DNA from 4 places in the Agrobacterium sp. K11 genome. Region 1 is predicted to be linked to each of the others. Evidence: predicted binding sites of a transcription regulator. Region 1 holds the regulator's gene; each other region holds the start of a gene.
The links. Region 1 encodes PhoB, which activates phosphate uptake and scavenging genes when phosphate is short. Its sites were predicted from a motif close to TGTCATNNANCTGTCAT; they were not measured.
Positions count from the first base shown of each region.

Region 1 (6,076 bases):
GGCGCATTCCAGGGCTTCCGCGCCTGAATTTGTGAAGAATACCTTGTCCGCGAAAGTCGCTTCCGTCAGGCGCCTGGCGAGTTTTTCCTGTCCCGGTACTTCATAAAGGTTCGAGACGTGCCAGACCTTCTCGGCCTGCGTCTTGATCGCATCAACGAGGTGAGGATGGGCGTGGCCCAGCGAGTTGACAGCAACACCGGCCGCAAAATCCAGATATCGCTCGCCGCTTTCCGTGAACAGCCATACACCCTCACCGCGCTCGAAGCGCAAGGGGGCTCTTGAAAACGTATCAAACAATGGCGCGCCGGCTTCGGCCATGGCTGTATCACTCCTTGCGCAGATGCGCTGTCAAACTGTTGTCAATAGGCTTGCGGGGTTATCCCTCGCCTGAAAATCAAAATGCCGCCTTGCGGCGGCAGGGGCACTATTGTCACTTCGTTTGCCGATGTCAACAAAAGTCAGCGTTTCCCGGGCTTCTCAAGCACTAGTATGCGGCGGCGGGCCAGCCCCAAGGTGTTGCCTTTCAGACTCAATACGCCAGCAAGTTGGGGAAAACCGGAAAATCGATTCCAGATGATTCCCGCGACTCTTGCCACGGAGTCGGGCTGGCACTAGGTTAATCGCTAATTACTAGACTGCATTGCGGCGGAACTAGTCACCGAAAATCAGGCGGAAACCACGCTTGCGGCATGCGCGCGAGACGGAGAGGGATTCTGCCGAAAATACACGCGACAAGCGGAGAAGCGGCATGAACTGGACAGACGAACGAGTCGAAAAGCTCAAGAAATTGTGGTCCGAGGGCCTTAGCGCCAGCCAGATTGCAGCGCAGCTGGGCGGCGTCAGCCGTAATGCCGTGATCGGCAAGGTCCATCGTCTCAATCTGCCGGGACGCGTCAAGGCTGGCGGTCCAGTGACTTCGGCACGCTCCGCGCCGAAGCGCACCGCTGCCCCTGCCCCGCGTGCGACGACTTTCGCAGGTCGCGTCAACGCGGCACCGGCACGCATCCTCACCCGTTCGAACGCGGCAACGGCGCTGCACGAGGAGATCGATATCGAGACCGCGCAGGTTCTCGATTACGTTCCTTCCAAGAACGTTGTCACGCCGATTTCCCGTCGCCTGACGCTGACGGAACTGACCGAGCGCACCTGCAAATGGCCGGTTGGCGATCCGCTGAAGGACGACTTCCATTTCTGCGGTTGTGAAGCGCTGGAATCTTCGCCCTATTGCAAGTTCCATGCGAAACTCGCCTACCAGCCGGTGAGCGAGCGCCGCAAGGCTTGAGTGTTGCGGCACGCATTCAGCACTCAAAAATTACGGGCCTTCGGGCCCGTTTTTTTATGACAAAAATAAAGCCGCTTTCTGGGCGGCTTGATGGCAGGCCTCACCCTTTCCCCTTACTATCGGGCGTGACCCTTCAATCCGGATTTCAACGCGCCGCCGATCTCCTCCGGTCAAAACGGACAATGGCATCGAGTTTGGCGGATATTCATATTGAAAAAGCCCGAAATCGTTTCAGATTTCGGGCTTCCTGATTTTTTGGTGCACTACTTCGCCAGCGAAACTATCTGGTTCCGCATCGCTCAGGCTTCCATCGAATATCCCGCACCACGCACCGTGCGGATGACATCCTGCATGTGCGAGAAATTCAGGGCCTTGCGCAGACGTCCGACATGCACATCGACAGTACGCTCGTCGACATAGATATCATGACCCCAGACGCCATCCAGCAATTGCGAGCGGGAAAACACCCGACCCGGCGACGTCATCAGGAATTCCAGCAAGCGGAATTCCGTCGGGCCGAGGCGCACTTCGCGGCTTTTGCGGTGAACGCGATGGGTCTCGCGGTCCAGTTCGATATCGCCGCATTTGAGCACCGACGACAGAACCTCCGGACGGGCCCGGCGCAACATGGCCTTGACCCGGGCCATGAGTTCCGGCGTCGAGAACGGCTTGACGACATAATCGTCAGCGCCGGTAGCGAGACCGCGAACCCGTTCGCTCTCTTCGCCACGCGCCGTCAGCATGATGATGGGCAGGCGTTCTGTTTCCGGCCGCATTCTCAAGCGCCGGCACAGTTCGATACCGGAGACACCGGGCAACATCCAGTCCAGGATGAGAAGATCCGGAATGCGCTCCTGCAGCCTGATTTCCGCCTCATCGCCACGGGGTATCGTGTCGACGTCGTATCCCTCAGCCTCGAGATTGTAACGAAGCAGGACGCTCAGCGCTTCCTCGTCTTCCACAACTGCAATCTTGGGCACCATATGCTGAACTCCGCAAGCTTCTGCTTGTCTGTTACTCGGTCACCGAACCAAGCGTGTTGGAACTGTCGTCCTTCGGACGCTCGCCCTCCGGCTGGCTGCCAGTGGTCATGTAATAGATCGTCTCTGCGATATTCGTCGCATGATCGCCGATACGCTCGATGTTCTTGGCGCAGAACAGAAGATGCGTGCAGGTGGTGATGTTGCGCGGGTCTTCCATCATGTAGGTCAGAAGCTCCCGGAAGAGCGACGTGTACATGGCATCGATTTCCTCGTCGCGTTCACGGATCGCATTGGCCTTTTCGGCGGAACGCGTGGAATAGACGTCGAGGACTTCCTTGAGCTGCACCAGCGCCAGGTCGGACAGATGCTCGATGCCGCGGGCGAGCTTGCGCGGAACGCCGGTGCCGGCGACAGCGATAACGCGCTTGGCCGTGTTCTTGCCAAGATCGCCGACGCGTTCGAGATCGGCGGCGATACGCAGGGTGCCGATGATCTCGCGAAGGTCTGCCGCCATCGGCTGACGCTTGGCGATGGTTACAATCGCCTTGTCGCCGATTTCGCGCTCAGCATGGTCGAGAATGGTATCGTCCGAAATGACTTTCTGCGCGAGCGCAGCATCAGAATTGACGAGTGCGCGCACGGCGTCACCGCACATCTGCTCGGCAAGACCGCCCATTTCGGCGATGCGGCGCGTCAGAAACTTCAGTTCGTCGTCATAGGCAGACAGGATATGCGAATGGGTCGTTGTCTGTGTCATGGTCTATTCCTCCGGCTTGGCCTGCATGCGCGTGCCCAACAGCGGGGCACGGCAGAGGCACCAGTCTTGTACGGTTACGATAAAGCACCGGCCGGGGATCAGCCGAAGCGGCCCATGATGTAGTCCTGCGTGCGCTGGTCGTCCGGATTGGTGAACATCTTGTCGGTTTCGTTTTCTTCGACAAGATGACCAAGATGGAACATGGCCGTACGCTGGGAAACGCGCGCCGCCTGCTGCATGGAGTGCGTGACGATGACGATGGTGTAGTTGGTGCGCAGTTCGTGGATGAGTTCCTCGACCTTCGCAGTCGCGATCGGATCCAACGCCGAGCACGGCTCGTCCATCAGGATCACTTCCGGGCTAACGGCAACCGCGCGTGCGATGCACAGACGCTGCTGCTGGCCACCGGAGAGACCCGTGCCGGATTCCAGCAAACGATCCTTCACCTCGTTCCAGAGACCCGCTTTCTGCAGGCTATGCTCGACGATCTGGTCCATATCCGCCTTGTTGCGGGCGAGACCGTGGATACGCGGGCCGTAGGCGATGTTCTCATAAATCGTCTTCGGAAACGGGTTCGGCTTCTGGAACACCATGCCGACGCGGGCACGCAGTTCCACGACGTCGATCTGCTGATCGTAGATATCGTCGGTATCGAGCGTGATCTTGCCGGTGACCCGGCAACCGTCGATCGTGTCGTTCATGCGGTTCAAGGTGCGCAGGAAAGTGGATTTACCGCAACCGGACGGGCCGATAAGTGCAGTCACCGTGTTTTCGCGGACATTGAGGTTCACGTCGTAAAGCGCGCGCTTTTCGCCGTAAAAAACCGAAACATCCTTGCCGATCATCTTGTATGAGACTTCATTCATTTTCTTGTCCAGCGCCTTTTCAACTGCTGCTTCCGACAACATGTTCATTGCTCTAGCTCCCTCTACCAGCGCCGCTCAAAGCGGCGACGCAACAGGATTGCGCCAACATTCATGAGAATGAGGAACAGAAGCAGGATGATGATAGCGCCAGATGTCCGTTCGACAAAGGCACGCTCAGCTTCGTTCGCCCACATGTAAATCTGCACCGGCAGGGCCGTGGACGGATCCATAGGCGTTGTCGGATAGTTCGCGACGAATGCCACCATGCCGATCAGAAGCAGCGGCGCCGTCTCGCCCAGTGCGTGGGCGAGACCGATGATGGTGCCGGTCAGAATGCCAGGCATTGCCAGCGGCAGGACGTGATGGAAAATCGTCTGCATCTTGGAAGCGCCAAGACCGAGTGCGGCGGCGCGGATCGACGGCGGCACGGCCTTCAATGCAGCGCGGGTGGCGATGATGATTGTCGGCAGGGTCATCAGCGTCAGGACGAGGCCGCCGACCAGCGAGGCCGAGCGTGGAAAGCCCATGAAGTTGATGAAGACGGAGAGACCGAGCAGACCGTAAACAATGGAGGGAACAGCCGCCAGATTGTTGATGTTGACCTCGATAAGGTCCGTCAAACGGTTCTTGGGGGCAAATTCCTCCAGATAGATGGAGGCCGCAACACCGATCGGCAGCGACAGCACTAGCACGATCAGCATCATGTAGAACGAGCCGATCAGCGCAACACCAACACCCGCGGCTTCCGGACGGCTCGAAGCGCCGTTGACGAAGATGCCGGTATTGAAATGCTTGCCAAGCTGTCCGCTTTCCACGAGCTGGTTCATCCAGCCGAGCTGCTGGTTCGAGATACGGCGGTTTGCTTCATCCCCCGACATGTCGACCTGGCCCTTGAAGGCGCTGTCGACATCACCCGACGCCAGAAGCGTGACGCTGCGCGTGGTGCCGATGACGGACGGATCGGCGACGACGATATCACGCAACTGGGTGCGTACGCTGTCGGAGATCATGACGTTGACGGCGCGAAGACCGGCCTTATCCGTCGGCGCGACGCCGAGAACCTTGGCCACTGCATCACGGGCGAGGACGGGGTAGTTGGCCGTCATCAGCTTTGCCGGATTGGTTGCGCGCTCGTTCTTTGGATCGATGATCAGTTCGGAAAACTCGACCGGAACGGTGATCATCGTCTGCTGGAAGGCGGTGTGACCCTTGGATACGACCGACCAGAGCAGCAGAAAGAGGAATATGAGGCCGAACGAGATTGCTGCCAATCCATAGGCGCGGAAGCGGCGTTCAGCTGCATAGCGACGCTTGATGCCGATATCACGGCGCGTGGCCTTGTTCACGGCGGCAGCACCGGCCGCCGGAGAAACGATGTCGGTCATTCATATTGCTCCCGGTATTTGCGCACGATGTAAAGCGCGTAGATATTCAGGCAAAGCGTGATTGCAAAAAGAGTTATGCCCAGCGCGAAGGCCACCAGCGTTTGCGGCGAGGTAAACTCAAGGTCACCCGTCAGCTGGCTGACAATCTTGACCGTCACTGTTGTCATGGGTTCGAAGGGGTTGAGCTGCAGGCGGGCAGCGACACCAGCCGCAAGAACCACGATCATGGTCTCGCCGATCGCACGCGACGCCGTCATCAGCACGGCGCCGACGATGCCGGGAAGAGCGGCGGGAAGGATGACCTTCTTGATGGTTTCAGAGCGCGTGGCGCCGAGACCGAGAGAGCCATCGCGCAGCGAACGCGGCACGGCGGTGATGATGTCGTCAGACAGCGACGAAACATAAGGGATCAGCATGATGCCCATGACGAAGCCGGCGGTGATGACGCTCTGCGCCTGGATGAAGTTGGCGTAGTTGCCTGTCGCAAGACCGCTGATCTGCGTGGAAATGTCTCGCAGGAAAGGACCAACGGTCGTCAGCGCGAAGAAGCCGTAGACGATTGTCGGGATGCCCGCGAGCACCTCGAGCAGCGGCTTTACAATCGAGCGAAGGCGCGGCGTCGCATATTCCGACATATAGATCGCCGAAAACAGCCCGACCGGAACGGCGACCAGCATGGCGACGAAACCAATATAGAGCGTGCCGGCGAGCAGCGGGATCAGGCCGAACTGGCCGGAAGAGTCAGTCGCACCGGCAGCGGCAAAACGCGGATCCCATACCGTTCCGAAGAAGAACTGGTGCGC
Region 1 covers NZ_JCAHRB010000003.1:552,669-558,744, forward strand. Annotated here, with positions in the region: gene AC5SEO_RS07875 (aspartate aminotransferase family protein) at 1-318, opposite strand, end outside; gene AC5SEO_RS07880 (GcrA family cell cycle regulator) at 749-1,282, shown strand; gene phoB (phosphate regulon transcriptional regulator PhoB) at 1,582-2,265, opposite strand; gene phoU (phosphate signaling complex protein PhoU) at 2,297-3,022, opposite strand; gene pstB (phosphate ABC transporter ATP-binding protein PstB) at 3,121-3,936, opposite strand; gene pstA (phosphate ABC transporter permease PstA) at 3,951-5,273, opposite strand; gene pstC (phosphate ABC transporter permease subunit PstC) at 5,270-6,076, opposite strand, start outside.

Region 2 (6,076 bases), on a different contig from region 1:
ACGAGGTTGTCGCGGTGGAAGTCGACCGATGTGTAGATGATCGGGCGCTTGCCGTAGTGGGCCTCGAGGCGGTCGAGGAAACGCTGCATCTCGGCACGGACGATGCCAGGGGCCGGGCGCGTCTTGCAGGTGGGGGAGGAGGGGTTCCATTCAACATCGAGAACCGGCGGCAGGGTGACGGCTTCCTTTGGCACGTTGCTGATGAACCAGTCGGCCTGAGCGTCCGCCGTCGAGCAGAAATAATAGAAATGGTATGGCGCGTGCAGGATATCTGCCGCCGCCGCACTGCGCCAATGGTCGCCGAATTTCGGATCGATGCGGTCTGAGCCTTCGGTGGCCTTGATGAAGACGAAGGAAACGCCGGATTTGCGCACGGTCCGCCAGTCGACGTCGCCATTCCATTTGGACACATCGATACCATGCACCTCGTGGCGATGCGGGTTGTTCGTGCCAAAATCCTGTGGGTCGGTATCGGAGAATTTCGGCTTGGAAACAGAAGCCGTTTCAAGCAGGTCATAGCTCGTGGACGTACAGCCGCCGATCAACAACATAGCCGACAAAAGTGCCGATAGACGCAGCCGCATTGGAACCCTGATGAATTATTGTTGCCCATCCACGGCCGCAAAATGGCGCGCCGCGTCTCCCGATTTACCCATAACATGGTAAACAAGCCGTTATGGCAAGGGGCAGTGGCGTTTTTTCGGCTCGCAAGTCGCTGGATTCCAAGAGATTTGCGGTCTTTCAGTCCCAGTGGCGTATACTTGTAGGACCGCTGGCTGGCAGCGTCTCGCCCGCATTTGCAGAGGCGAGGCGCCTTAACCCTTGAGGATCAGGCGTCTGCCAGAATACGGCTGACTTTTGGCTGCACTTCGGCGACCGGAAGCGTGATGATGGCCCGCCAGGCGTAACCCCGGGCAATCTCTTCGAATTCGAGATTACCGTCAAAACGGCCTGCCATGTTGGCCAGAACGTAACGGAGATTGGCGCGGGGCGTGACGTGGAAGCGGGTGAGCCATGCTTGCAAAAGTGCGCGGAACCACTTGGGCAATTGTTCCTGCTGGCCGAAATCGACGATGTGCAGCGAGCCGCCGGGCTTGAGAGCTGTCAGCGCCTGTTCGATCGCCTTTTCCCAGTCCGGTATCATCGAAAGCGCATAGGGGATCATGACTCGGTCGAAACCGTCCGGCTGACCGAATTCTGCGGCGCGGAAAGCGGTGGCGTCGGCCACGCGCAGAACGGGGCGTTCCGTCTTTCCGGTAAAATTCTCGGATGCGGTCAGCAGCATTTCGGCGGAGATATCGAGACCGAACAGTCTTGCTTCCGGAAACTTGCGGCTGGCCAGCAGCAGGTTGCGGCCGGTACCGCAGCCGACTTCAAGCAGCGTGCCACCCTTGGGCACGTCGAGGCCGGAAATGGTCCTGTCGCGGCCCAGAAGGTAATATTTGCGGGTAATATCGTAGATATGCCGCTGGTGGCGATACATGCGGTCCATCAGGCTCGCATGCGCCTCATCCGCAAGGCCGACATTCTCGCCGATGGTTTTCATGCCAGAGCCCTCTGATAGATATGGAAGCCGCCATAGATGGCCGAACGGTCCATGGCGTTGAGCTCATTGGAGCGTTCCTCGAGATAGATCCACTGGTTGCGGATATCTGCCGAGAGACGGCCTTCGATCACGCTGTTTTCGGCAGCGGTGCGGAAGATGACGCGGGCGCCGGGAGCGGCGGTGCGGCTGATCTGCGACCACAATTCGTTGAGCTGCACGTCCGTCATCCAGTCCTGCGCATCGAGCAGAATGTAGCGATCGACGCCGTTTGCCGGCTTTTTGGAAAGCAGCTCGGTATAGGTGGCGTGGTGCACGGCAACGCGGGCGGTGTTGTCGCGGATCGTCTCGTAATATTCCCGCTTGAGATAAGCGGGCAGAGCACCCTCATGCGGCTCGGGATAACGGCGCGCGAAGGCCTGCCAGGCGAAATAATTGTCGCTGAGCGGAAAGTTGCAGGCAAGCTTTTCCAGCCGCTCCTTGAGGACGGAGGCGACTGTGCCGTCGTTGGAAAGGCTTGCCAGCTCGTCATATTGGCGGGGCGGAATGCCAAGGCCGAACAGCGAACTTTTTCGCTTCGTCAGCCAGCGCACCACCGGCTTGTCGAACAGCGGTGCGACCTTGCTGTCGAAGAACCGACGCTGTTCATCCAGCGTGCGGCTATTGGCCATTTCGGTCAGCTTGACGCCATGCAGGCGGGCCATAAGGTGGCCGGCGCCGATGAAACGGCCGAGCAGACCGGTGCGGTATATGTTCCTGTCGAATACCGAGATGCGGCGACGGCCGGACAGGGTGCGCTTCGACCAGTAGGCCTTGGTCGTGTCGTCGAGATGGTCGGCGATGAATCGGTCGTAGCCGTGACTATTGCTGCGCGTATTGGCGCGGCCGAACTGACGAACCACATCCTGATGGGCCGGGAGATGGCGGAAGGCGGCAAGCTTCAGCTTGTTGAGAGCGATGTGATGCGGGTTGAGATCCACCACATCGATGCTGGCAGGGTTGCGGGAGAGGTAGGCCAGCATGTTGCAGCCGCCCGAGCCGATGGTGACGATGCGGTGGCCTTCAGCAAGCTCCATCGCTTCCATATCGATTTCCGGGTCTTCCCAGATTTGCGGATAAACCAGACCGGAAAAGAGAACCCCGAAGAACCGTTCGGAAAAACCGCTTTTCGAGAGCGCCTTGTGCTGGAGCAATGCGGACTTCAGTTTCGTATTCTTGCTGAAGCCGGTCTTGGGTGCCGCACTCGTCATATGTTCACCTCTCAATAGATTGAGAGGCGTCTACAGTCACGACGCTACAGTTTGATGACAGGGGTTGTGGGCCGACGTAACGAATCGAAAAGGCGGTGTGAAACCAACTCAGGTCTCAAGCTTAGATTTGGATGTGACGTCATCCTCGGGCTTGTAACGAGGATCTAAGCACATATCGTAAAATCAAAAGCTTGCAGATCCCAGGGACAAGCCCGAGGATGACAAAAGTGACGTGCTCGACGTTTTTAAGAAAAGCCGCTTTGCCGCATTGCAGTCCCGGCTCTGCTCAAAGGCTTACTTGCGCAGAACGTGCAGCATGCCCTTGCGCTTGGCATCGTAATAATAACCGCGTGCATAAAGCCTGACAGCATTGTCCCGGTTGTTGTCGGCAACAAGCCAGGCGCCGCTCAGATATTTGACGGCATATTTGAGGTTGGTTTCGGCATCGAACAGGCCAGAGGCGGGGCCATCAAAGCCCATGGAGCGGGCCGTGGCGTGCTTGATCTGCATCAGGCCGAAGTGGCCGCCATTATAGGCGCCGGGATTGTATCTGCTTTCACGCTGCACCACGCGATGCACCAGATCTTCCGGCACATTATACATGACAGCGTATTTCGAAATAAGCCCGCTCAGCTTTTCACGTCCGGCCGGCGCGGATTTGTACGGCGCCGTCATCGTTTCGTTCTGCCGGATAGCGGCAAGGGCGGCGTTGGTCGGACCGGCCGCATAGGCCAGAACCGTGCTGTCCGGCTTCGGCAGGGGAATGACTTTCCGTTCCGCGGTCAGTTCGGTACCGATCGACGGCGTTCCGGGCGGCGGCGGTGCGGGCGGGAAGCTGCCCTTGACGGCAACCACCTGCGGCAGGTCGGCGGCAGAGTTGTGGGCCGCCGGTTTCGCGGCGGCACTTGCGGTTTCGATCGCTGCGGCTGCCGGCGTTGCGGCGTGCGGTGCAAGAGCCGCAGCCGTCGTCGGCGCGGCTGTCGTTACCGTTGCCTGCGCGACCTCTGTCTGTTGTTGCTGTGGCTGCATTTGGGTTGGGCTCGCCACTGCCGCTGCAATTTCCGCTGCCGGCGGCAGCGCCACGCGGCCACCCTTGACGGCGGCGACGGTTGGAAGCGATTCGGGCTGGGAAGAGGCTGCCACGTCAGTGGCATGTGCTGCCGGTGCGGCGGTATCAGCCGGGGTACCAGCCGTTTCCGACTGTGCGGAGGCTTGTGCCGGTGCGGTCTGGTTGACTGCGGCTATTTTCGGGCCGTTCGGCCCTTCCTTTGCGGCATATTCTACGCTGGTGCATCCGGCCAAAGCCAGTGCAAGGCCCACCGTGGAAGACAGAAGAAGTGCGCTTCTTCCGCGGAATTTTGCCGAATTTCGCATGTTGCCGCCTTCGTTATGCCTGTCTGTCGATACCCCCGCGTCGAGCGAAGCAGGCAGTGTCCCATCGAGCCTTCATTAACCTATTGTAAGGATAGCGGCAAGCCGGGACGTGGCGTCGCGGTTTTTCAGGCGGCGATGCGGCGGTATCCGGCGCTGACGGCACGGCCAGAAATGAAGTGAGTGCGGTATTTCGGCCGGATTTTTTTGTTGCCGGACATGCGGCGCACCAGTGCCAGCGTGGAGCCGGCGAAGAGTGCCTGCGCTGCCAGAATGCCAAGTGCCAGCAACAGGATTGCGGCCTGCGCTACGGCCAGCGTTTCGACCGCATTGCCGGAGGTGGAAACGAATTGCGGCAACAGTGCCAGGAAGAACATGAAATAGCGCGGACGCAACGCTGCAATGGCGTAGCAATCACGGAAAATGCCGCTGGATGATTTGCCGGGCAGATTGTCATTGTCTGCATTGGCTGCCTGGGCGGCGGGGGTGGCAAAGGTCCATAACAGGAAAAGAATCAGCCAGCCGATACCAGTCCACTGAACGATTTCCACAAAGGCATGCGGCAGATAGGCAAGGCCAGCCGCTGGAATCGCAGATATCGTCATAGCTGTGACGATGCCAAGCGCGCCGCCAGTGACAGAGGCAAACACCGTTTTTCTGCCGCGGATAGCGGCATAGGAGGCGACAGAGAATACAAGTGGAGAGGGAAGTGCGAACACAACGGCACATGCTGCACAAAAAACCAGCCACGCCTGTCCAGACATTCTCTTCCTCCTTGCCCTCCCTGTCGCCGCTTTCTCCAGCCTATCGTAAAATTAGGCCGCTGTGAACGGTTGACCGACGTGTTCCATCACTTCGGTAAACCATTTTGCAGACAGGTCGAAATGCTTTCCGCCCTTGATACGCGGAAACTCGATGGTCCGCAATTTACCCTTTTGGTCTTCGTCGTGGCCGGTGACGCCCGAAACCTTGTTCAGCGCGCTTTCGACGGCAAGATCGACCATGCCCTGGATGAGGCGCAGATCATCGCCATTGGCGGGAGCGGAGCGGGCGAAGTAACCGGATTTCTGGACCATGGAGCGTTCGGCGCCGATGAGGCCGGCGAATTGCTTCTGGAACCAGCCGCCGACATTGATGGTGTCGATCTTCACATGGCCGAAGGCATCGCGCTTGACGGCTTCACCGGCGGCTTCGCGTTCGGCAACGATGGAATCGAGCCCCGCGCCTTCGGAAACGAACAACGTGACGTAGCCGTGTTTGTCCATGATCGCCTTCAGCCGTTCGGCTTCCGCTTCGATGTCGAACGCCATTTCCGGCAGGTAGATGCCGTCTATGTTCTTCATCTGCGTGTTCATCATCAGTCCTTCGACATATTCATTGCCGTTGGTCTTCTGGATGTAGGCGCGGGCGGTCGCAGCCGTCAGCCAGCCGCAATGGCGGCCCATGACTTCGTGGATGACAAAGGTCTTCGGCGCAGCACTCTGCTCGTTGCTGACATTGTCGAAGAAGGAAGCGCCCACTTCGGCCGCGGTCCATGCGCCGAGCGACTGCCTGATCGGAACCACGTCGTTATCCACGGTCTTCGGCAGCCCGACGACGGTCAGATCGTAACCATTGGCGCCGAGATAGGCGGCAAGGTCGGCGGCCGTCGTGTTGGTGTCGTCGCCGCCGATGGTGTGGAGAATGGTGATGCCGTCGGCAGCCAGCCGTTCGGCGGCAACGCGCAGCGGATTTTCACCCTCTTTCACCAGCCCGCGCTTGGTACAATCGGCAGCGTTGGTGAGCTTTACGCGGCTGTTGCCGATCGGTGATCCGCCATAACGGTGCAGCAGATGCGCCTTTTCGCGCATGTCCTTGTTGATCTCGATCCGGTCGCCCAGAAGCACGCCCTGATAGCCGGAACGATAGGCCA
Region 2 covers NZ_JCAHRB010000004.1:197,293-203,368, reverse strand. Annotated here, with positions in the region: gene AC5SEO_RS10695 (glycoside hydrolase family 25 protein) at 1-584, opposite strand, end outside; gene AC5SEO_RS10690 (class I SAM-dependent methyltransferase) at 830-1,546, opposite strand; gene AC5SEO_RS10685 (BtaA family protein) at 1,543-2,793, opposite strand; gene AC5SEO_RS10680 (lytic transglycosylase domain-containing protein) at 3,088-4,167, opposite strand; gene AC5SEO_RS10675 (LysE family translocator) at 4,293-4,928, opposite strand; gene AC5SEO_RS10670 (pyrophosphate--fructose-6-phosphate 1-phosphotransferase) at 4,980-6,076, opposite strand, start outside.
Region 2: a site for PhoB is predicted at 2,837-2,853, ahead of AC5SEO_RS10685 (BtaA family protein). Genes of this name have one in related genera too.

Region 3 (6,076 bases), on a different contig from region 1:
CGTCGAATCCATTCAGCCCGTTGCCGACGGCTTCTGGGTGGGCGAAGAGTTCGGTCCCTACATCCTGAAATTCACCCGCGACGGCAAGCTGACCGACGTCATCGCCACCAAGGCCGGCGATATCGAGGTGAAGTCCCCGGATCATCCGACCCTGGCACTGCCCGGCAACCCCACGCAGAAAATGCCCGCTTTCAACCTGAAACGATCAGGTGGTTATGAAGGCATGGCGCTCTCCAAGGACGGCTCGAAGCTTTACGGCCTTCTCGAAGGCCCGCTCTACACCGCCGAAGGTCAGGTCGAAAAGACCGAAGACGGCTCAACCGCCCTTCGCATCATCGAGCTCGATACCGCCAAGAAGGAATGGACAGGCCGCACCTGGCTCTACCCGCTGGCGCAAGGTGGCGAAGCCATCGGCGATTTCAACATGCTGGACGAGAGCACCGCGCTGGTCATCGAGCGTGACAATGGCGCCGGCACCGCCGACAAGGCCTGCGCTGACCCGAAGAAGCCGGATGTAAACTGCTTTGCCGTACCTTCCAAGGTCAAGCGCATCTACAAGATCGAATTCAACGACGCCAATGCCGGCAAGGCAGCGCGCAAGATCGGCTATATCGATCTGCTGAAGATCTCCGATCCTGATAACAGGAAGCGTCAGGGCGGCGGCAACGGTTTCTACGACATGCCGTTCGTGACCATCGAGAATGTCGACCGTGTCGACGCCACCCATATCATCGTCGGCAACGACAACAACCTGCCCTTCTCGGCCGGTCGTGCGCTGGACAAGGCTGACGACAACGAGTTCGTCCTGCTGGAAGTCAAGGACCTTCTCGACGCGAAGTAAGGAAAAGGGTGCCGGAATTCGTTCCGGCACCGTCAGCGCATCGGCGCAATCTCAACTGAACGGAGCGTTCCTGCGGCCTGCAAAAGGAAGCGAGGCGCTCCGTTACTGTACCGACCCAACCTGACCCGGAACCCGGTTCCGAAACAGGAAAGACCCGTCATGCAGGACAATGCCGAACGACTGTATTACGCCCTGAGGAAAAGCTGGTCGCTGGAAACCAGCAGCCTGTGGTCGAGAGAAAACCCAGCCAGGGGGCAAGGCGGCGTTACAGCTCTTGTGGTGCAGGATATTTTCGGTGGCGACCTCGCCAAAACCGTCGTTAGCGGCGCCGACCATTTCTACAATATCGTCAACGGCATCCGCTGGGATTTCACCTTCACCCAGTTCGATATTCCGGTCGGTTACGAGGACAGGCCCGCCACCCGCACGGAGGCGATGGCAAGGGCCACGCCCCTGCAATATGCCTATCTCAGCGCCTGTATCAGGAAGGCGCTGGGGCACGGTTGAATAATAACGGCTTGTAGCGAGGCGACCGGTTTGTCTCGGCGACAAACCGATTTCGGTCTGTCGTGTTTTTCGTTTGCGGTTTCAAATCCACAACTTCAGCTTCTCCTCTCAAAGCAGACACAATCCATGGCATAGTACCGCAGGTAAACGAGGTGTGCCGAGAGGAGAGTTGTGCGATGAGTGAGAGCTGCCCGGTCCTGACGCCCGCCGAACGGCAGGTTCAGGATATATTGCAACGGACAGAATCGGCGATGGTGTCCACTATTTTCGCAGCGCTTGAGCGTGCAAGCAAACAGGCTGCTGACGAACTCCAGTCAATCGGGTCTGAAATACAGCCACCGCCTCATGACTATTTTGCCGCTGTCGCACACCAGCAGCTTTTCCTGCTGCTATGCGGAGCCGACCTGGAAACATTCGAGGGCGGAGATCCCGAAGTCGCGCGTCACATCATTCAGAATGCCCAAAACATATCCGATCATTACTGGAAGTAAAAAAGCTGCGACCGCGGATGGTTCCGGCGGCTGACGGCGCTGTGTGAAGCCTGATTTCGTTCCAAGCAAAGCGCGTACACGATCTGCATTTCAAAAGGATATCTGGCCTAATCGGCTTGCCTTCGCAATTTCATGTCATATGCCCTTCATAGTCCCCGGTTACGCAGGCCGAAATCCGGAGACAGGCATGCACTCAACCGCACAACTCAATCGCCCCAAGCTCGCAGAGACAGTTATCCATTCGACGGCAAGCATAAGGGACTCGAACATAGGTAGCTGCTGCGAAATTTTGGCCGATACCTCTCTGCACAACGTCGAACTCGGGAATTACTCTTACCTCGGACCCCGTTGTATTGTCGGTGATGCGACAATCGGGAAATTCTGCGCTATTGCCGCGGACGTCAGGATTGGCGCACCGAACCATCCAATGGACCGACCGTCCATGCACCGTTTCAGCTACTGCCCGGAATATTACGCTACAGAGGCGGTGCGCGACGACGCTTTTTTCGATCGCCGCAAGGATGATCGCGCCGTCATCGGTCACGATGTCTGGATCGGTCACGGGGTCATCGTGCTGCCGGGCGTGAAGGTTGGAGACGGCGCCGTGCTCGCAGCAGGCGCGGTCGTCACCAAGGACGTGCCGCCCTACACCATCGTCGGCGGTGTTCCCGCGAAGATCATTCGCGAGCGGTTTTCGCAAACCGTGGCGGGGAAGCTTGCCAAAATCGCCTGGTGGGACTGGCCCTTCGAGACGATCATGGCGCGGCTAGCCTACTTTCAATCAAGCGATATCGACGCCTTTTGTCAGCGCTGGTCCTAGTATAGCTCCACAACTGTCTGCGGTGCCAAATGGCCGGCGTCTGCCCGTTACTCGAACACAAACGCCAACCGCTTGCCCGTCAGTTTCGCCAGTTGCTGCAGGCGTCCGTCCAGACGCTCGCCGGCAAAATCGCAATAGGCGTGTGGTACGACGAATTCCAGATCCAGATCCGGAGTGGTGGATTTGCGGAATTTCAGGTGATCAACGACACCGGGCATGGAGGCTGAGAAGAGGTAAACGACGCGCAGCAGGCCGCCGAGCAACTTGCCGAGTTCCAGCAGGCGGTCACCCGCCATGGCGGCGAGCGGCTGTGTGGTGCCGTTGTCGTTCAACCCTTCGAAGCGGTAATAATTGGCAAGCGCAATATAAGCGCGGCCCGGATGGGTGATCGCCACGAAGGAGGAGTGGGCGATGATGTTGAGCGCCTGGAGGCCGCGATAGTCCGGATGTGCACGCCAGCTGATATCGGCCAGAAGGCAGGCCGCCTGCCGGTAACGGCTTTCCTCTTCCGTCTCCTCGATGCCGAAGACCGGAAAGGTGCGGCCGCTCCAGTCGGCCAGTTCGCGCGCATGTTCGGGCGAACGGGCACGCAGAATGGCAAGCTCGTCGGCCGTGACCAACAGCGGGTCGGTATCCCGCTCCGCTTCCGTCAGCAGCGAATAAAGATAACCTTCGCGCACGCCCTGCGCCGAGAAGGCGATCGTTGCCGGCTTCATCGCCTTTAGAACTTCACGCATGGCGATGGCGCCGAACGGCAGAAGCGAACGGCGGTTCTTGGAGACCGCCTGCCAGGCCGGGTCCTTGCTGTCCCTGGAGACGATGACTTCTTCCAGAAAATTCAGCATTTCCGCCAGCGGCAATTCATATCCCTGCATCATGTGCAGCGGATAACCTGTGATCTCCATGTGCAGCTTGGCGATGTTTCGCCACGTGCCGCCCACGGCATAAAAGGTACGCCCCTCGCCGGCCGCCAGCAGCTTTGCGAAAGATTTGACGTGCTTGCGGGCAATTGTCGTCGCCTTCTCCAGCGAGCCATCCGATTGTTCCGACAACCGAAGGCCGCCGAGCGGCAGGGTGATGCCCTCGCCGCAGTTCTTGCCCTTGATGTCGATGAGTTCCAGCGAACCGCCGCCCAGGTCGCCTGCAATGCCATCCGGGTCGTGGAAACCGCTGATCACGCCATAGGCGGAATAAAGCGCTTCCTTTTCGCCGGACAGGACCTCGATCTCGCAACCAAGTATGGCTTCGGCTTCACGGATGAAATCCGGGCCGTTTTCCGCTTCACGCGCTGCCGCTGTCGCCAGTACGTAGAGTTGCTGCGCCTGCGCCTGTTCGGAAAGCGCATGGAAGCGACGCAGCGCCATCAAAGCCCGGCTGACGCCTTCCTCATGCATCCGGCCCGTGAGGGCCAGTCCCTTGCCGAGACCGCAAAGGACCTTTTCGTTGAACAGCACGGCGGGCGCGCGGGAAAGACCTTCATATACGACGAGACGAACGGAGTTCGAACCAATATCTATGACGGAAACGGGGGCAAGGCCGGTCAGCCGCCCCTGTGCTTCTGATCGAGTCATTCAGCCTGTTTCTTGCGGGAAGAAATCAACCCGGCAATCAATTTGGGCGCACTTGATTTCAGGGCTTCACCACGTCCGGAAAGGCTGGGATTGGTCATGAAATAGTGCTGCGCGTTGAACGGTTCTTCGCCTTTACGCACCTCGATGCGCCTCGACGTTCCGTCCGCAAGTATCTCGTAGCTCTGCTGGTTGTCAATGAGATTGCCCAGCATAATCTGTGAAAGAACCTGCTCGTGCACGGTGGGGTTGGTGAGCGGCACCAGCGTTTCAACGCGGCGATCAAGGTTGCGCGGCATCATGTCGGCGGAGCCGATATAGACCAGCGCCTTGTCGGACGGAAGGCCGAAACCATTGCCGAAGCAGAAGATTCGGCTGTGCTCGAGGAAGCGGCCGACAATCGACTTGACGCGGATATTGTCCGACAGACCCGCAACCTGTGGGCGCAGGCAGCAAATGCCGCGCACGACGAGATCAATCTCCACGCCGGCCGCACTGGCGCGGTAAAGCGTATCGATAATCTCGGGATCGACCAGCGAGTTCATCTTCATCCAGATCGCCGCCGGCGCACCGCGCTTGGCGTGCTCGATCTCTTCGTTGATGTGCTTCACAATGCGCGCACGCAGCGTATAGGGCGAAATGGCGAGCTTCATGCCCTCTTCCGGTTCGCCGTAACCCGTGATGAAGTTGAAGATATTCGCCATGTCGTGGGCGATCTTCGGGTTGCAGGTGAAGAAGGACAGGTCGGTATAGATCTTGGCCGTGATCGGGTGGTAGTTGCCGGTGCCGAGGTGGCAATAGGTTCTGAGCTTGCCGTCCTCGCGGCGCACCACCATAGACATCTTGGCATGCGTCTTGAGTTCGATGAAGCCGAACACCACCTGCACGCCGGCCCGCTCCAGATCGCGCGCCCAGCGGATGTTCGCCTCTTCGTCGAAACGCGCCTTCAATTCGACCAGCGCGGTCACGGATTTGCCGGCTTCCGCCGCGTCGATCAGCGCGCGAACGATCGGGCTGTCGTTGGAGGTGCGGTAAAGCGTCTGCTTGATGGCGAGCACTTCGGGGTCGCGCGCAGCCTGCAACAGGAACTGCACAACCACGTCGAAGCTTTCATAGGGGTGGTGAACCACCATGTCTTTTTCGCGGATGGCGGCAAGGCAATCGCCGGCATGTTCACGCACGCGCTCGGGGAAACGGGCGTTGTAAGGCTCGAACTTCAGGTCGTCGCGCGGTGCGCGCACGATTTCCGAGATGGTGTTGAGCGCGAGCAAGCCGGGCAGAACGGCAACGCGATTATCAGGCACGCCAAGCTCGTGCACCACGAACTGGCGGAGCGACTGCGGCATTTCGCTGTCGGTCTCAATGCGGATAACCGAACCGCGGCGGCGGCGCTTCAGCGCGCTTTCGAAGAAGCGGACCAGATCTTCCGCCTCTTCCTCCACCTCGATATCGCTGTCACGGATGATGCGGAACGTGCCGAATCCCCTGACGGTATAGCCCGGATAGAGACGGTGAATGAACAGGCCGACTACATCTTCAAGCGTGATGTAGCGGATGGCGTTTTTCTCATCCGGTAAACGAACGAAGCGGTCGAGCGCCGTCGGGAGACGCAACAGCGCTGTCATCGGCTCGCGGCCGTTGACGCTGTCGAGTTGCAGGCCCATCGAGAAACCGAGGTTCGGAATAAAGGGGAACGGGTGCGCAGGGTCGATGGACAGCGGCGTCAGCACCGGGAAAATACGTTCCTCGAACTCGGTGCCCAGCCAGGTACGATCCGCTTCGGAAAGTGCGGCAGGCCGCACGATGAAGATTTCTTCCTTGGCGAGATATTGCTGCAGAACCGCAAGCG
Region 3 covers NZ_JCAHRB010000007.1:110,144-116,219, forward strand. Annotated here, with positions in the region: gene AC5SEO_RS14315 (esterase-like activity of phytase family protein) at 1-841, shown strand, start outside; gene AC5SEO_RS14320 (YunG family protein) at 1,001-1,348, shown strand; gene AC5SEO_RS14325 (hypothetical protein) at 1,525-1,839, shown strand; gene AC5SEO_RS14330 (DapH/DapD/GlmU-related protein) at 2,027-2,659, shown strand; gene ppx (exopolyphosphatase) at 2,707-4,230, opposite strand; gene AC5SEO_RS14340 (RNA degradosome polyphosphate kinase) at 4,227-6,076, opposite strand, start outside.
Region 3: a site for PhoB is predicted at 1,973-1,989, ahead of AC5SEO_RS14330 (DapH/DapD/GlmU-related protein). Genes of this name have one in related genera too.

Region 4 (6,076 bases), on a different contig from region 1:
GTACACAGGAATCAGTTGACCGGTGTGTGGCGCGTAATCGAGGGGTTGGCAGGATATGGCTGATAGGATGTCATCGAAAACGATAGTCGATGTCGAGGACCTTTCGGCCGACGCCGTGGATCTGACCGAAATCACCGGCGCGGTGAAATGGTTCGACGTTGCCAAGGGTTTCGGCTTTATCGTGCCTGACAACGGCATGCAGGACGTGCTGCTGCATGTCTCCTGCCTGCGCCGCGATGGGTATCAGACCATTCTCGAGGGTACGCGCATCGTTGCCCTCATCCAGCGGCGTGACCGCGGCTTTCAGGCCTTCCGCATCCTGTCGATGGATCAGTCCACCGCCGTTCACCCGTCGCAGCTGCCGCCGGTTCGCACCCATGTGCAGGTCACGCCGTCAAGCGGGCTTGAGCGTGCAATCGTCAAGTGGTTCAACCGCACCAAGGGTTTCGGCTTCTTGACGCGCGGCGAAGGCACGGAAGATATTTTCGTGCATATGGAAACGCTGCGCCGCTTCGGCCTCACGGAACTGCGTCCGGGCCAGGTGGTGCTGGTGCGCTTTGGCGATGGCGACAAGGGTTTGATGGCGGCGGAAATCCACCCCGACAACCCGGCCCCGATCGGGATGTCGCACTGATGGCCGCTGTGTTTCGCAACTTGATGAAGAGCGCCGTTCTGGCGCTTCTTTTTTTCACGCTCTCAAGCGCAGCACAGGCTCAACAGCAGCAGACGTTTCAATCCGAACCGCTGACGATAGAGACCGCCTCCGGAGAAACCCACGAATTTGTTGCGGAACTGGCGCTGGACAACGCCCAGCGCGAACAGGGCCTTATGTTTCGCAAGTCAATGCCGCTTGGAAGCGGTATGCTGTTCGATTTCGGCAAGGAGCGGGATGTGGCCATGTGGATGAGGAATACTCTCATTCCGCTCGACATGCTGTTCATCGCCCGGGACGGGCGCATAACCCATATCCACGAGAACGCCGTGCCACACTCGGAAGCGATCATCAGCTCCCGTGGGTCGGTCAAATTCGTGCTTGAACTGAATGGCGGCACTGCCAAACGCTACGGCATCAAACCGGGCGATGTGGTTCGCAGTGCACAAATCGGCAACCGGAAATGACATTGCCGCGTTACTGCGTCTGAAAAGGCCGGACGACGTTTCGCCCGGCCGGCAAGATCTCAGTAGACCGGCTCGATATGGCTCAAAATCCGGCAATTGGAAATAGATGCGGCAAGATTGATGGCAATGTCGATTGCCTCGACCGAATCCGCCGTCCCTTCAAGATAGATAACGTCATTTTCGACGGTTGCGGAAATCCGCGACTTCTCGAGACCGTTTTCGAAAGCCAGTGCAGAGGTGATGGCCTCGCATACACCCGCCATGCGGTCTCCAAAGAAGCTTTCCTGAATGCCTGACAAATTGAACATGTGCGTTCTCCTTCTTGGCTATTACAACGCCCGAATCACGGTTTTGTTCATCTCCGGTTCATCAATTCGTTCATCTTCCATTCATCTTGGCAAATTGGAACCCCCTGCCCGATCACATTTTAGGTGATCGGGAACCATTTCGTGAGGTGAGCATTTCGCGCATGGGAGTGAAATCTGCCGTCAAGGCGCATGAAACAGGGAGGAGAATGACATGCTGATTAACAAAACGGAGCCGTGTCACCACGCCTCGTGGATGAAGCCGGTGGCTATCCACCTGCCGCTATCCGCAGCGGTGGAAATCTACAGCCCTCTGGTGGCGCTGGACATGCTGATGTACCGCTGGCCGGATGAACACGGACCGGAATATGAGGACGCACGCAGAAACTGTCTCGATGCTATCGCCGGAAAATGCGACATCGAAAAAGCGCGGGAATCGTTTCTGGTCGCAAGCAGCCACGCGCATATTCTGAACATCCACTAGTCGTCACGCGGAAGGCTTTGTGAATATTATCGACTAAATATCAATCACTTAAGGTGATGACAACCGGATGAGCGGCAAGTCGATCTGCCGTCATCAACATGGCTCCAGGGGTCAAAACAACGGGCAATCCACCTGCGTGGATCGCTCGTTTGATTGAAGCCTGAGCTTCGTCCTATTCAAATGGCCGGGCGCACAGGGATCGGGAGGTTGCTGTGAGATACACCGTCTCAATTTTCCTCATGCACCGGCAGTGAATACTCGGATAGATTTCGTTCTTACAATCGGTGTTTCGACGTGACTATTCCTGATAGCGCGACACGCCCGCTTCGTCGTTATGGCATTCAACCAGGCAAACAACCGTCTCCCCTAGCGAACAGGTAGCCTGCAAAAACCGTTCACGCTTTCTCGGTAACAAACGCGGCATCGACCCGTGCGCCAGGGGCGCATGAACGACCGAAGTCGGATCCTGCCTGCGGAACATGACATGTAACTGTCATGCAAACGTTATAATCCGCAATGACGAATTCCATGGAATCGGTTGGCGGGTAAACCGCTGAAAGCTTGGGAGTGGAACTGGCCAACATGGAAACTGTTTTTGCCCTTTGCGCAATTCTGCTCCTCGCCTTCAATCTTCTCGGCGTCGTTCTGGCAGGCTGGCGGCTGAAAAGACGCGATACGGACAACGCACTTGTCCGGCAGAAACCGCCGGTATCGCTGGTGGTACCGCTGCGCGGCATCGAAACTTTCACGCCGCTGACGCTGTCGCGCGCCTTCCAGCTCAACTGGCCGGACTATGAGCTGCTGTTCTGTGTCGCCGACGAGTTCGATCCTGTGATCGAGGAAGTGCGCAAGGCAAGCGCGGCCTTCCCCGCAGTTTCAGCGCAATTGCTCATCGGCGATGATCGCATCAGCGCCAATCCCAAACTGAACAATTGCGTCAAGGGCTGGCGTGCTGCCCGACACGAATGGGTCATTCTGGCCGATTCCAATGTCTTGATGCCGCAATCCTATATCGAAACCATGATGTCGGCCTGGCGGCCGGATAGCGGACTGGTCTGCTCGCCACCGCTCGGCTCCCGGCCGGATGGCTTCTGGGCGCACGTGGAATGCGCCTTCCTCAACGGCTCGCAAGGCCGCTGGCAATATGCGGCGGAAGCCATCGGCATGGGCTTCGCGCAGGGCAAATCGATGTTGTGGAACAAGCCGTTCCTGGAAGAGCGCGGCGGCATCCGCGCGCTCGCCGCCGAAATCGCCGAAGATGCCGCTTCCACGAAGCTGGTCAGAAACGCCGGTCGCAAGGTACATCTGGTGTCGGCCCCGTTCGAGCAGCCGCTCGGACAGCGCCATGCCGGTGAGATCTGGTCGCGGCAGACCCGCTGGGCGCGGCTGCGGCGCGTCACCTTCCCGCAATATTTCGCCCCGGAAATCCTCACCGGCGCGCTTCCCCCGCTCCTCTTCGCGCTCGCCGCCGCCGTTGCCGCGGATGCGAACCTTGCCGTCACCGCGATTGCCGTACTCTCCATCATGTACGGCCCGGAACTGGCGCTCGCAGCTCTCAACCGGTGGCCGGTATCCCTCTATACCCTTCCGGCAATGGTCGCGCGGGATGTCATCATGCCATTCGTCTGGGTACGCAGCTGGATCGGCAGCGCGGTTGCATGGCGCGGCAATGTCATGACGATCGGCACGGCCGAAAGCACATTGGCCGGACCTTCAGCGGACTGAACGGAAGCTATTATTTAAAGGGGTTACACCTACAAGCGAATGTTTCGCTTTAAATGGTCGGAGTGGAGAGATTCGAACTCCCGACCCTCTGGTCCCAAACCAGATGCGCTACCAGACTGCGCTACACTCCGCCGAGGCGATGGCTGGGGAATACACGGTTCACCCGCAGTCCGCAACAGGGAAATTCATCTTTGTTGAGCCCATTGCCTCGATTGTTGAAAACTCATGCAACGCGGTGGGACCGTTAAGAGGCCGCAAGGGATAATCGTCTTGACTCTCACATGGAGTCGGTCCATTTCAAATTCAGCGTTCCTGACACGATTTGGTTATTCTATTCAGGTACGTGAATAGTAATCCGGGGCGCATGCCCCACCGCCCAACCGGAGCAGTTTCGACATGTCTGCGAAGATTTACCGCCCTGCAAAGACCGCCATGCAATCCGGCAAGGCGAAAACCAATGTCTGGGTTCTGGAATTCGACGCTGAGGTCCCGCGCAAGATCGATCCGATCATGGGATACACCTCGACATCCGACATGAAGCAGCAGGTCAAGCTGACATTCGAGACGCAGGAACAGGCCGAAGCCTATGCGCAGCGCAAGGGCATCGAATACCGCGTCATCCAGCCAAAGGAAGCAACCCGCAAGGTTGTATCCTACACGGATAATTTCCGCTTCAACCGCACCCAGCCCTGGACGCATTGAAGAAGACGCACTGAACGATTTTCAGCCGGAGCAATAATAGTCCGGCACGACGGCCCCTTAGCTCAGCTGGATAGAGCGTCGACCTTCTAAGTCGAATGTCGCAGGTTCGAATCCTGCAGGGGTCGCCATCTCCATCTAAACTGCCGCTTTCGGGATCCAGATCGCGGAAATGTCGTCGCCATACGGCACTGCTTCACTCTCCAAAGCACAAATCCCGACCCAGGCGCACACGACGGCATCCATCTTGTCCTCAAAAGCCTTCATCTCCCATCCCTTTGCGTTCGTCGCGGGAATGATGAGTGCATCGGCAACCCCACCTATCCGTCGATCCAGATGTGCGATGATGAAAGACCAGACCTCGAGGAGTTTGGCGCGACGGTCTGCGGACGTATCCGACCGCCAGTAGCTGCCGACTTTTCCCTGCTTATACGGAAGCCGTTTCGCGGCGTTGGTCAGTTCAACGAGCGCAGGGTGCGGGTAGACTTCGAGCAGACCGGGACTGCTGATTTCCCTGGTTAATAACGGATATCCCGCAAGTTCAAACCCCATTTTGAGGTCATCACTGACCTTGCCGGGCCTGATTGCATTTGGGGTGTGGGTGCCGCATTGCCGGGAACCATAGGCGGAAGACACCAGATTGTCCGAAGCACGGCGGGCAGTAATCGGTTGATGCGAGAGCGGCATATCAATCGTAACGAGATCGATCTTGCATCCCGTAAGGGCTTCTGCGGCCGCCAGAAGCGCCGATGCTTCGGCAACTGATCCCCTGGGGCGATCAGCGAGAACCGGGATATCGGTTCCACAGGCAAGGAAGCCAACGTAGGAAGATGCGGCGGCACGCAGCGTCCAGCCTGTTCCATCGTTGATGACCAAGGCGACCCCGCTTGGCTGGGTAACAGTCCATGCGGCGTCTATAGCCAATACGGCTTTCAGAGCGTCACCCCTGCCCGAACAGCGTAAAATACCCCCAGGCGGCGGCGAAAAAAGCGATGATGGCGGCGATCGTCAGGGCTTTTTTTGATTTTGGCCCAAGCGGCTGGCGCGGCTTTTTCGGGGGCGCCGGTTTGCGGAACTTCACCACATTGTCGTTCATTATATCATCGTCCTGCATGTCGCTGCTGAAACCGGCGCCACATCAATGACATCGGCCTTTTCGGATTTATCTCTAGCAGACCAGAGCTATCATAAATATTACCAAGTTTTCACTTCCCCCTTTGGGCAAGCTATGTCACTTCCCACAATCAGAGGAATACAAACAGCGACAGACGGACCGGAAACAGGGGTTGGAAACAATCCTCTGTGGTATTTTGAATTTTGCGGGTGACGAAAATGAATGACGCCAACACCAATGGCCGCGACACGGAAAACAGCCAGCCCGATCTGCGGGACATTCTGGGTACCAGCAGGTCAGGTAGAAAGAAGAAGTCGCGCCGCTATCTCTATGCCGCAGCAGCCGTGGCGCTGATCGGCGGGGGCCTTGGTTATTATTACCAGTCGCGTGCCGCAGGCGTCGCCTATACCTACACCACGGAAGCGGCGAGACAGGGCGACCTTTCCGTCATCGTAACCTCCACCGGCTCAGTCCAGCCGACCGATCAGGTCGACATATCGAGCGAATTGTCCGGCACCATTCGCAAGGTCAACGTTACCTATAACAGTCCGGTCAAATCAGGCGATATTCTGGCGGAACTGGACACCAACAAGCTGGAGGCCGACGTGCAGAGCGCCCGCGCCAAGCTTG
Region 4 covers NZ_JCAHRB010000015.1:62,656-68,731, reverse strand. Annotated here, with positions in the region: gene AC5SEO_RS24670 (cold-shock protein) at 56-634, shown strand; gene AC5SEO_RS24665 (DUF192 domain-containing protein) at 634-1,119, shown strand; gene AC5SEO_RS24660 (BON domain-containing protein) at 1,179-1,427, opposite strand; gene AC5SEO_RS24655 (DUF982 domain-containing protein) at 1,639-1,908, shown strand; gene AC5SEO_RS24650 (ceramide glucosyltransferase) at 2,491-3,633, shown strand; tRNA gene AC5SEO_RS24645 (tRNA-Pro) at 3,688-3,764, opposite strand; gene AC5SEO_RS24640 (ETC complex I subunit) at 4,030-4,335, shown strand; tRNA gene AC5SEO_RS24635 (tRNA-Arg) at 4,387-4,463, shown strand; gene AC5SEO_RS24630 (DUF429 domain-containing protein) at 4,471-5,256, opposite strand; gene AC5SEO_RS24625 (hypothetical protein) at 5,273-5,428, opposite strand; gene AC5SEO_RS24620 (efflux RND transporter periplasmic adaptor subunit) at 5,665-6,076, shown strand, end outside.
Region 4: a site for PhoB is predicted at 2,389-2,405, ahead of AC5SEO_RS24650 (ceramide glucosyltransferase). Genes of this name have one in related genera too.